One region of the Arthrobacter sp. NPDC056727 genome, then DNA from elsewhere that is predicted to be linked to it. Evidence: predicted binding sites of a transcription regulator. Region 1 holds the regulator's gene; the other holds the start of a gene.
What was found. The regulator HrcA, encoded in region 1, represses chaperone genes, less so after heat shock. The targets are predictions, from matches to a motif close to TTNGCACTCGNNNNNNNCGAGTGCNAA.

Region 1 (4,885 bases):
CGACGCTGCTGCCGGCCGAGGACCTGGCCAGAATCCTCCGCGCCGCCATCGACCGGTGGGGGATCGAACCGGGCGCCGAAGTGACCACGGAGGCCAACCCGGACTCGGTCACGCCGGAATCCCTGCAGCTGCTCGCCGATGCGGGCTTCACCCGGGTCTCGTTCGGCATGCAGTCCGCTGTGCCGCACGTGCTGAAGGTCCTGGACCGCACCCACACGCCCAGCCGTGTCCCGCTCGTGGTGCAGTGGGCGCGCGACGCCGGCCTGGCAGTCAGCCTGGACCTGATCTACGGCACACCGGGCGAGTCAATGGAGGACTGGCGCTTTTCGCTTGAGACTGCGCTGTCCTACCAGCCGGACCACATCAGCGCCTACGCGCTGATCGTGGAGGACGGCACCAAGCTCGCAGCCCAGATCCGCCGTGGCGAAGTTCCCGGAATCGACGACGACGACCACGCCGACAAGTACGAACTCGCCGACCGGATGATCACCGAAGCGGGGCTGCACTGGTACGAGGTCAGCAACTGGTCCGCGACGCCGGATCAGGCCTGCCGCCACAACCTCGCCTATTGGCGCGGGGATGACTGGTGGGGCATCGGTCCCGGCGCTCACTCGCATGTGGGCGGGGTGCGCTGGTGGAACGTCAAGCACCCCACCGCCTATGCCGGCCGGCTCGGCTCAGGTGCCTCGCCAGCGGCCGGCCGCGAGACGCTCGATGCCGAAACGCGGGGCGTCGAAAAGGTCATGCTTGAGGCCCGGCTGTCCTCAGGGATCGAGACGGCCGCCCTTTCGCCGTCCGGACGAAAGGCCGTGGCCGGGCTGATCGCCGACGGCCTCGTGGTGCCGGAGGAGGCGTTCAAGGGGCGTCTGGTCCTCACGCTGAAGGGCCGCCTGCTGGCCGATGCCGTGGTCCGCCGGATCCTGCCTGACTGATCCCTTAAAACCAACGCGGGGCCAGTTACAGCCCAATATCCTCGAAGGATCGGGCTGTAACTGACCCCGCGTTTCGTTTTCGCTACTTGATCCAGCGGAGGTTGTACTGGTAACGGTGCGGCTGGCCCTTGTTGACGTGGACGCCCGCGGACACCGCGAAGCAGGTCAGCGCAATCCAGATCAGCGTGGCTATGACGGCGAACAGGTTTCCGACGACGGGAAGCAGCACCAGGAGGTTCGCCACGAAGGCCGCGATGGTGGGCGGCAGGGTGAAGTTGAGCGCTTCCTTGGACTCCTGCGCGGTGAAGGGCCCGCGGTCGCGGAAGATGAGGTAGATCAGCAGCGCCGGAACGCAGCCGAGGATGCCGCCGAAGTGCGCCAGGGTGGCCCACTGCCGGTCTTCGCCGGCGGTCAGCGGAAGAGCGTTGGCCGGTACGCCATGGTACTGGGGCAGGTCCTGGCCGGACTGTGTGTCCCTGCGGTCGCGAGCGTCTTCTGCCACGGTGTCTTCCTTTTGCTTGCGTTGGTGCGTTGGTGCTTTGGTGCGGCGCCGGGCCCGCGGTGCGGTGACGCCGTACCAAGGATACCGGGCCGTTGGGGCAATCGCTGGCTCGACGCTGAAACCCGGAACCGCCGCGGCGGGAACTACGGCACGGTCAGGAAATCGATGACCTCTTCCACGCGGCCCAGCAGCGCGGGCTCGAGGTCGGCATAGGTGCGGACGGCGCCCAGGAGTTTCTGCCAGCCCAGGCCAATGTCCTCCTTGGTCTCGTGCGGCCAGCCGAAGGCGGTCAGGATGCCCGTTTTCCAGTCCGTGCCGCGCGGCACCACAGGCCACTGCGGAATCCCCAGCACCGACGGCCGGATCGCCTGCCAGACGTCGACGTACGGGTGGCCCACGATCAACACGTTTCCGGCAGCTCCGGGGGAGGCCATCACGGCGTCCGCGATCCTGGACTCCTTGGAGTCGGGGACCAAGTGGTCCACCAGAACGCCCAGCCTGCGGCCGGGACCGGGGCGGAAGGAAGCAACTGCCGCCGCCAGGTCGTCGATGCCGTGCAGGGGTTCGACGACGATACCCTCCACCCGGAGGTCGTCGCCCCAGACTTTTTCCACCAGTTCGGCATCATGCTTGCCCTCGACCCAAATGCGGCTGGCCTTGGCCACCTGGGCGCGCTGCCCTTCCACCCGAACCGAGCCCGACGCCGTCCGTGCGGCAGTGCCGGACCCTGCCGGCTTGGCCTTGGGAGCCGGGGGCATCAGGCGGATCGGCTGTCCGTCCAGGAGGAATCCGAAGCCAAGCTTGAAGGACCGGGACTTGCCGCGGCGGTCCTCGAGCGCCACCACGTGCATGCCGCCGGACTTCTCCACCCGGGTCACCGCGCCCACCCAGCCGGACTGGACGTCCTCGAGCACCATCCCGCGCTCCACCGGCACCTCGGGCAGGCTGCTCTTGGCAGGCGCCGCAATCTCCTGCGGGCCCCAGTTCTGGTACTGCATTCGTTCACCGCTTTGCATTAGGAATTTGCACAGGAAGGAGCCGCTCCGGCAGCGTGCGTGCCGCCGGGGGACAGGCGCCCGGAATTTCGCCCGGAGCGGTACCAATGCTAACAACGCGGCGACTCATATTAGACTTGTTAGCACTTAGGCATGTCGAGTGCTAACCACGGCGTTTGCGGGCGGGATTGACGCCCGGCGCGGTTATGGCCAAAAGGAGGTGGACTGTGAGCGAACCACGGAAGCTTGAGGTGCTGCGCGCCATCGTGGAGGACTATGTCCACTCCCGCGAACCTGTCGGCTCCAAGGCGCTGGTGGAGCGCCACCACCTGGGCGTTTCCAGCGCCACGATCCGCAACGACATGGCGGCATTGGAGGACGAGGGCCTCATTACGGCCCCGCACACCAGCGCCGGCAGGATCCCCACGGACAAGGGTTACCGCCTTTTCGTCGACCAGATCTCGGCGGTCAAGCCGCTCTCGCCGGCGGAGAAACGAGCCATCCAGACCCTGCTCGAGGGCTCCGAGGACCTTGACGACGTCCTGGACCGGACGGCCAGGCTCCTGTCCCAGCTGACCAACCAGGTCGCCGTCGTACAGTACCCGCACCTGAGCCGCGCCGTGGTCCGGCACATCGAATTCGTGCTGCTGGCGCCCCGAAAGGTGCTGATCGTGCTGATCGCCGATTCCGGAAAGGTGGACCAGCGTGTTGTCGACGTCGGGCAGGACCTGTCAGACGACACACTCGCGGCCCTGCGCACCCGGTTCCTGACAGGCGTGGCCGGAACGCCGGTGGCAATCCTGCCCCAGCACCTGGCCGCCGTCGTGGCGGGCTGCGCACCCGCCGAGCGCCATGCGGCTGTTGCCCTCGGGAAGGGGCTGGAAGGCCTCGCCCACAACAGTCGGGAAGACCGGATGGTCATGGCCGGAACGGCCAACCTCGCGCGGTCCAACGTGGACTTCCCGCTGAGCATCGGACCCGTCCTGGAGGCCCTCGAGGAGCAGGTGGTTATGCTGCAGCTCCTGAGCGACATGGCCCACGACCCGCGGGGAGTGGCCGTCAGCATCGGCCGCGAAAACCCTTACGATGGGCTGGCCGAAGCGTCGGTGGTGGCCACCGGCTACGGCCCCGACGCCAGCGCCAAGGTGGGCATCCTCGGCCCCACCCGGATGGACTATCCCACCACCATGGCCGCCGTGCGCGCGGTGGCCCGCTACCTTTCGAGGATTCTGGGACCGTGACAGCACTCCCCGGACATCCTCTGACCACAGGCAGTACAACCAGGAAGAGATACGAACTTTGAGCAGCCACTACGACGTTCTTGGAGTCTCCCCGGAAGCCACCGGCGAAGAGATCAAAAAGGCCTACCGCAAGCTGGCCCGCTCCCTTCACCCGGACGTCAACCCGGGCGACGACGCCGCGGAACGGTTCAAGGCCGTGACCCACGCCTATGAGGTGCTGTCCGATCCGCAGAAGCGCCGGGTCTACGACACCACCGGCAACGAGAACGGCACCGACAACGGCTTCGGCGGCGGCTACGCCGGCCAAGGCTTCGCGTTCCAGGACATCTTCGACACCTTCTTCGGCGCCGGCGGCACCTCCGGGCCGGCGTCCCGCGTCCGCCGCGGCCAGGACGCACTTATCAGCGTCCGGATCGACCTGCGCGACGCCGTTTTCGGCGTCAACAAGAAGCTGGAAGTGGACACGGCCGTCACCTGCCCCACGTGTGAAGGCTCCTGCTGCCAGCCGGGCACGCACCCGGAACGCTGCGACATCTGCGGCGGCAGCGGCCAGGTGCAGCGGGCAGTCCGCTCCATCCTCGGCCAGGTCATGACCGCAGCCCCCTGCGGTTCGTGCGAGGGCTTCGGCACGGTCATCAAGGACCCCTGCAACGAATGCAGCGGCCAGGGCCGCATCCGCAGCCGCCGGTCCCTGACCATCAAGGTACCGGCAGGCGTGGCCACCGGAACGCGCATCCAGCTCTCCGGACAGGGCGAGGCCGGCCCCGCGGGCGGCCCCTCCGGCGACCTCTACGTGGAAATCCGCGTCAACAGCGACTCCACCTACGTCCGCGAGGGCGACGATCTCCACGCGACCCTGAACATTCCCATGACCGCCGCCGCCCTCGGCACGGAACTGAGCCTGGAAACCTTCGACGGCAAGCAGGAGATCGACGTCAAGGCGGGCACCCAGTCCGGCGAGATCATCACTCTCCGGGGCCTCGGCGTCACCCACCTGCGCGGCTACGGCCGCGGCGACCTCAAGGTCCACCTGCAGGTGGAAACGCCGTCCAAGCTCGACCCCGCCCAGGAGGACCTGCTCCGGCAGTTGGCCAAGCTCCGCGGAGAGCAGTTCTCCGAGGGCAAGCTTGCGGCCAGCGGCGGCGTCTTCGCCAAACTGCGGGACCGCCTCGGTAACCTGTAGCGGTGAGCAACCCCGTATTCTTCACCCCGGCC
Region 2 (4,885 bases), on a different contig from region 1:
CTGGATTCAGCCGGGGCCGCCGGGCCCTGGACAGGGGCTGCGGCGCTTTCGTCGCCGGCAGCAACGGCAACTGCCAGCGCCGCCTCGCGAAGTTCGGTCGCCGTGAGGGGCTTGGGCTTCGGCGCTTCGGCCTCGGCATCGAAGAGCGCACTTTCCCGGAGTTTCACGGGCTCCGGAGCGTGCACCGCTTCGGCGGGGCTTTCGGACACAGCCTCCCGGCCGGCAGGCGAACCCATGGCGGCCCTAAACGCCGCGCTGACTTTCCTGCGCCGGTCACGAACGGCGAGACGCCGCAAAACCACGACGGCGGCAATACCGGTCAGGAACGCGACGGCCGGAACCCAGGGGTTGCCGAGCCCGAAGAGCCGCAGGACCCCGGCCACAATCGCCGTGACGAAGGACAGCAGTCCAACGAACGCGATGGCCGTCCGTCCGTAGCGGATCCGAAAGGCACCGGTCCCATTGCCGGCAGGCCTGCTGCCGGACGGAGCCGGGGTGGGGCCTGTTGCTGGTTCGCTGCTCTTCCTGGTGTCCATGCGTTTCTCCTGCTGGGCGGCCATATACACAACCGTCCCGGCTTGCGGGTTTGCAGTTTCGGCGTCGACGCCCTCCAGCGTCAGGTCACCGGCAGCCTGGAACTGATGCCGGCCGTTGCGGAGCACGTATGGGGCTACCCAAACAATCCAGAGCGCAACAGCAGCCACAAGGATGACTGAGCTGCTAAGGGGGAAGTCCACACACAAAACCGTATGAGGAATGTTCGGGCTCTTGTGGCATTCGTCTCGGTGTGTCGCGACCGAGGTTCAAATCAGTGGACTTATGCGAAGAACCCTGCCCTGACCAGCGGCTCTGTTGCTGAGCGGTTAGACGGGCCTGACCCTCAGCCAGCGGCTGAGGAGGCCTTCGGGAATCTCCTCCGCCGTCAGCGCGAAGGAGCGGTGGTCCGCCCATTCCCCGTTGATGTGCAGGAAGCGCGGCCGGTAACCCTCGTCCCTGAAGCCAAGCTTTTCCACGACGCGCAGGCTTGGACCGTTTTCGGGACGGATGTTGATTTCCATCCGGTGCAGGCCAAGGGTCCGGAAACAGTGGTCGGTCGCCATGGCAACCGCTGTGGGGGCAATCCCGCGGCCCGCCCGGGCCTGGTCAACCCAGTACCCGAGCGTGGCCATCATGGCGGATCCCCACACGATGGAGGAGACGGTCAGCTGCCCCACGATGACGGGGTCACGGTATCCAGGCGTCCACTCCGCGATCACGAAGGGCAGCGCCGTGGCCTGGGCCGCCTGGGTGTTCAGGGACCTGACCATCTGCCGGTAATCGGGCAGCGCCCCGCCCGGGATCGGGTTGGAGGCTTCCCAGGGCGCCAGCCAGTCGCTGTTGCGCGAACGGACCTCGGTCCATTCCTTCCGGTCCCGGTACCTGATGGGCCGCAGGACAATGTCCCCGCACTCCAGCGTGACCGGCCAGATGTGGCTGACCCTCATGGAGGGTTATTCGGACAAGCGGGCGGCAACCTGCGGAAGCCACTCACGCAGCCCGGGTCCGAGGTCGTCGCTGTCGATGGCGAGCTCCACGCAGGCCTTGAGGTAGCTGAGCTTGTCACCGGTGTCGTAACGGCGGCCGCGGAAGACCACGCCGTACACGCCGCCGCCTTCGCCGTCCCTGCTGGCCAGCTCCTGCAGGGCGTCCGTCAGCTGGATTTCGCCGCCCCGGCCGGGCTCGGTCTTTTCCAGCACATCAAAAACATCGGGGTGGAGAACGTACCGGCCGATGACGGCCAGGTTCGAGGGTGCCTCGTCGACGTCCGGCTTCTCCACCAGCTTGTTGATCTTGACGAAGCCTTCACCAGCAATCTCGGAGATGTCCGCGCAGCCGTAGGCGCTGATCTGGGACGGCTCCACCTCGATGAGGGCCACCACGGAACCGCCGGTCTTGGCCTGAACGTCGATCATGGTGCTGAGGAGTTCGTCGCGGGCGTCGATGAGGTCGTCACCGAGAAGGACAGCGAACGGTTCGTAGCCCACGTGCTGGCGGGCACGCAGCACCGCGTGGCCAAGGCCCTTGGGGTCGCCCTGGCGGACATAGTGGATGTCGCCGAGGTTGCTTGCGGCCTGGATCGATTCCAGCTTGGCGGTATCGCCCTTGGCCTCCAGCGTCGCTTCCAGGGCCGGGACGCGGTCGAAGTGGTCCTCCAGCGCGCGCTTGTTGCGTCCGGTGATCATCAGGACGTCGCTCAGGCCGACTTTGACGGCCTCCTCGACGACGTACTGGATGGCCGGCTTGTCGACCACCGGCAGCATCTCCTTGGGCATGGCCTTGGTGGCCGGCAGGAACCTGGTGCCGAGCCCCGCAGCGGGGATGACGGCCTTGCGGACTGAACAATTAGTGGAAGTCACTGCTCTAATCTATCCGAGGGAACATTCATACGGTAAATGCTTCCGGCAGCGGCCCGCCCGCCTGCCGCAGCCACAAAGGAAGGCACCCATGCCAACAGGCACAACGCAGTCGAAGGACGGGATCCGTTCGCGGCACCGGCAAATCCGGGCCACACTGACAGCAACGGACCTCTCAAACGCCGGGGAAGGCATCGCCTCCCATGGCCTGCCGTGGGCCGAAGCCATCGCTGCGGGCAAGCCGGCCACGTTCACCGCTTACCTCGGCGTCGATTTCGAACCGCCGACCCTTCCCCTGCTGCACGCGCTGCATGAGGCCGGCCACAGCATCCTGCTCCCGGTCTGCGAACCGGACCGGGAACTCAGCTGGGTCTTCTGGACCCCGGACAGCGAATTCATCCGCAGCAGGTACGCGCCCATCCAGGAACCGGCCGGTGAGCGGCACGGCCTGGACACTGTGCGGACGGCGGCCGGGATGTTCATGCCGGCGACGGCGGTGGACCGCAGCGGAAACAGAATCGGGCAGGGCGGCGGCTACTACGACAAGTTCCTGGCTGCGGCCAACGCCGGCGGCCTGCACCTGCCGAAGGCAGCCATCATTTACGACTCCGAACTCCTGCCGGCTGAGACTATTCCGGCCGAGGACTTCGATCGCCCGGTCGAAGCAGTGCTCATGCCCTCCGGGCTGGTAGCCTTCGCGTGACCTCACCGGGGCGGGGGTGCTAGAATTGGCACTCAGGCCCTGCGACTGCTAATGGAGTCATTTCCGCCGCGGTGATCCGACAAGGAGAAACCGGGAAGTGAAGCCAGGCAGCACGGGACCTGTCGTTTGTCCAAGAGGAGGATCTACAGTGCCCACGTATGCCTATGCCTGCAAGGATTGCAGCCAAGCCTTCGACATCGTGCAGTCTTTCACCGACAGCACTCTGACGTCCTGCCCCGAGTGCCAAGGCACGCTGCGCAAGAAGTTCAACAGCGTCGGCGTTGTCTTCAAGGGCTCCGGCTTCTACCGGACTGATTCGCGCGATTCCAAGGGAAGCACCGTCACGCCCTCCCCCGCCGCGTCAGCGCCGGCGGCCCCGGCTGCTTCCTCGCCCTCTGCTTCATCCGCTGCCCCGGCAGCTGCAGCCGCGAGCTAGGCCTCGTTCCCGCGGCGCGTCCGCCGTTAACTGCAGCCGCCTTCAAACTTTAATAGCCCGGCCGGGGTTTCCCTGGCCGGGCTCTTTTGTTTTCCACATAAGGGCGCCCGGACCTGTCGCGGGCTTGCGGATGGCCCGTAGCGTGGCGGCATGCCAGCTACCGGAATCTTCCCCGCAAGGGCGTCCCGCCCAGCCGTTCGTCCGGGGCGCCGCAACGCCCTGCCCGGTTCGGCGGCCCGCCAGCGCCCGCGCGGACGGCGGCTTGCCGGCTGGCTGAACCGTAACCGGCGCCTTGCTGTGGCGCTCCTGCTGTGCGCAGCCGCGGGGATCGCCGTCCACCAGCTGACTCCCGCCCCTGCCCAGACCGTGAGCGTCCTGGCCGCTGCCCGTGACCTTCCGGCCGGCGCCAACCTGGCCGGCAGCGACCTCCTCGCCGTCAGCGTGCCGCCGGCCATGGTGCCGGACGGAGCCTTCGCTGACACCTCCGGGATCAACGGCAAGCAGCTGGCCGCGCCGCTGCGCAAAGGCCAGCTCCTCACCGATGCGCAGCTGGTGGGGCCGGGCCTGCTGACGGGAGCACCACCCGGGTCGGCTGCCGTTCCGCTGCGGATGGCGGACCCTTCCTCCATCCAGCTGGTCGCCCCGGGACAGCTCGTCAACGTGGTTCTGACCAGCGGCAACGGCTATGAGCAGGCATCCGCCTCAAAGGTGCTCGCCCGGTCAGTGCCCGTGCTCTGGACTTCGGGCCAGGAGAGCCAGACCGGCCAGTGGCTTGCCGCCGGCGATTCGGACGGGCTGCTGGTAGTGGCAGCCACGCCGGACCAGGCCGGTGCCCTGGCGGGCGCGTCAACCCAGGGAAAGCTGTTCTTTGTGCTCGTAGGTCCCCATGCACGCTGACCCGGCTCAGAGCCTGCCAGTCCGGCCCGAATTCCATGAAACGGCCCGCACTCTGTCCGGCCCGGAAACTATCAAACGGCCCGAATTCCATCAAACACAGTTCAAGCAGCCCCGGTTCAACCAGCGGCCGCCCAATCAGTCCCCGGTGCAATCAGCCCCAGTGCGGGGGCTTCTGCTCCCTCAGCCAGGCGTCGTGGTCGTTGTCGGCGTCCGAGTCGCCCCAACTGCGGGGATCGTCTTCGGCCGCTTTCTTGGGAACGACGCCGGCCTGCTGCTGCTTCGCGGGTTTTGCCGGTTTTGCCTTGGCAGGTTTGCCGCCGACGCTTTTCTCCGCCGCGCTGGCAAGTTTCTCTTCTGTGGGCGGAGCCTGCTCGTCATTCGGCTCCGTCGTGTTGCCGGATGTCATCGCAGGCCCTCCTTCCGCTCCGCGGCCCTTTCGGCAGAGTCGGCCTCGGC

Region 2: ACFRAH_RS18135 (FmdB family zinc ribbon protein) is a predicted target of HrcA. The motif match lies at 3,122-3,148, and genes of this name have one in related genera.

What each region holds. Positions count from the first base shown of each region.
Region 1 is NZ_JBHTZA010000008.1:22,299-27,183, reverse strand. Features, by position in the region: gene hemW (radical SAM family heme chaperone HemW) at 1-932, shown strand, start outside; gene ACFRAH_RS09855 (DUF4870 domain-containing protein) at 1,015-1,434, opposite strand; gene ACFRAH_RS09850 (DUF3097 domain-containing protein) at 1,578-2,432, opposite strand; gene hrcA (heat-inducible transcriptional repressor HrcA) at 2,657-3,670, shown strand; gene dnaJ (molecular chaperone DnaJ) at 3,729-4,853, shown strand; gene ACFRAH_RS09835 (16S rRNA (uracil(1498)-N(3))-methyltransferase) at 4,856-4,885, shown strand, end outside.
Region 2 is NZ_JBHTZA010000020.1:35,777-40,661, reverse strand. Features, by position in the region: gene ACFRAH_RS18155 (hypothetical protein) at 1-737, opposite strand, end outside; gene ACFRAH_RS18150 (GNAT family N-acetyltransferase) at 864-1,484, opposite strand; gene galU (UTP--glucose-1-phosphate uridylyltransferase GalU) at 1,491-2,396, opposite strand; gene ACFRAH_RS18140 (5-formyltetrahydrofolate cyclo-ligase) at 2,485-3,096, shown strand; gene ACFRAH_RS18135 (FmdB family zinc ribbon protein) at 3,245-3,532, shown strand; gene cpaB (Flp pilus assembly protein CpaB) at 3,683-4,429, shown strand; gene ACFRAH_RS18125 (hypothetical protein) at 4,581-4,835, opposite strand; gene ACFRAH_RS18120 (AAA family ATPase) at 4,832-4,885, opposite strand, start outside.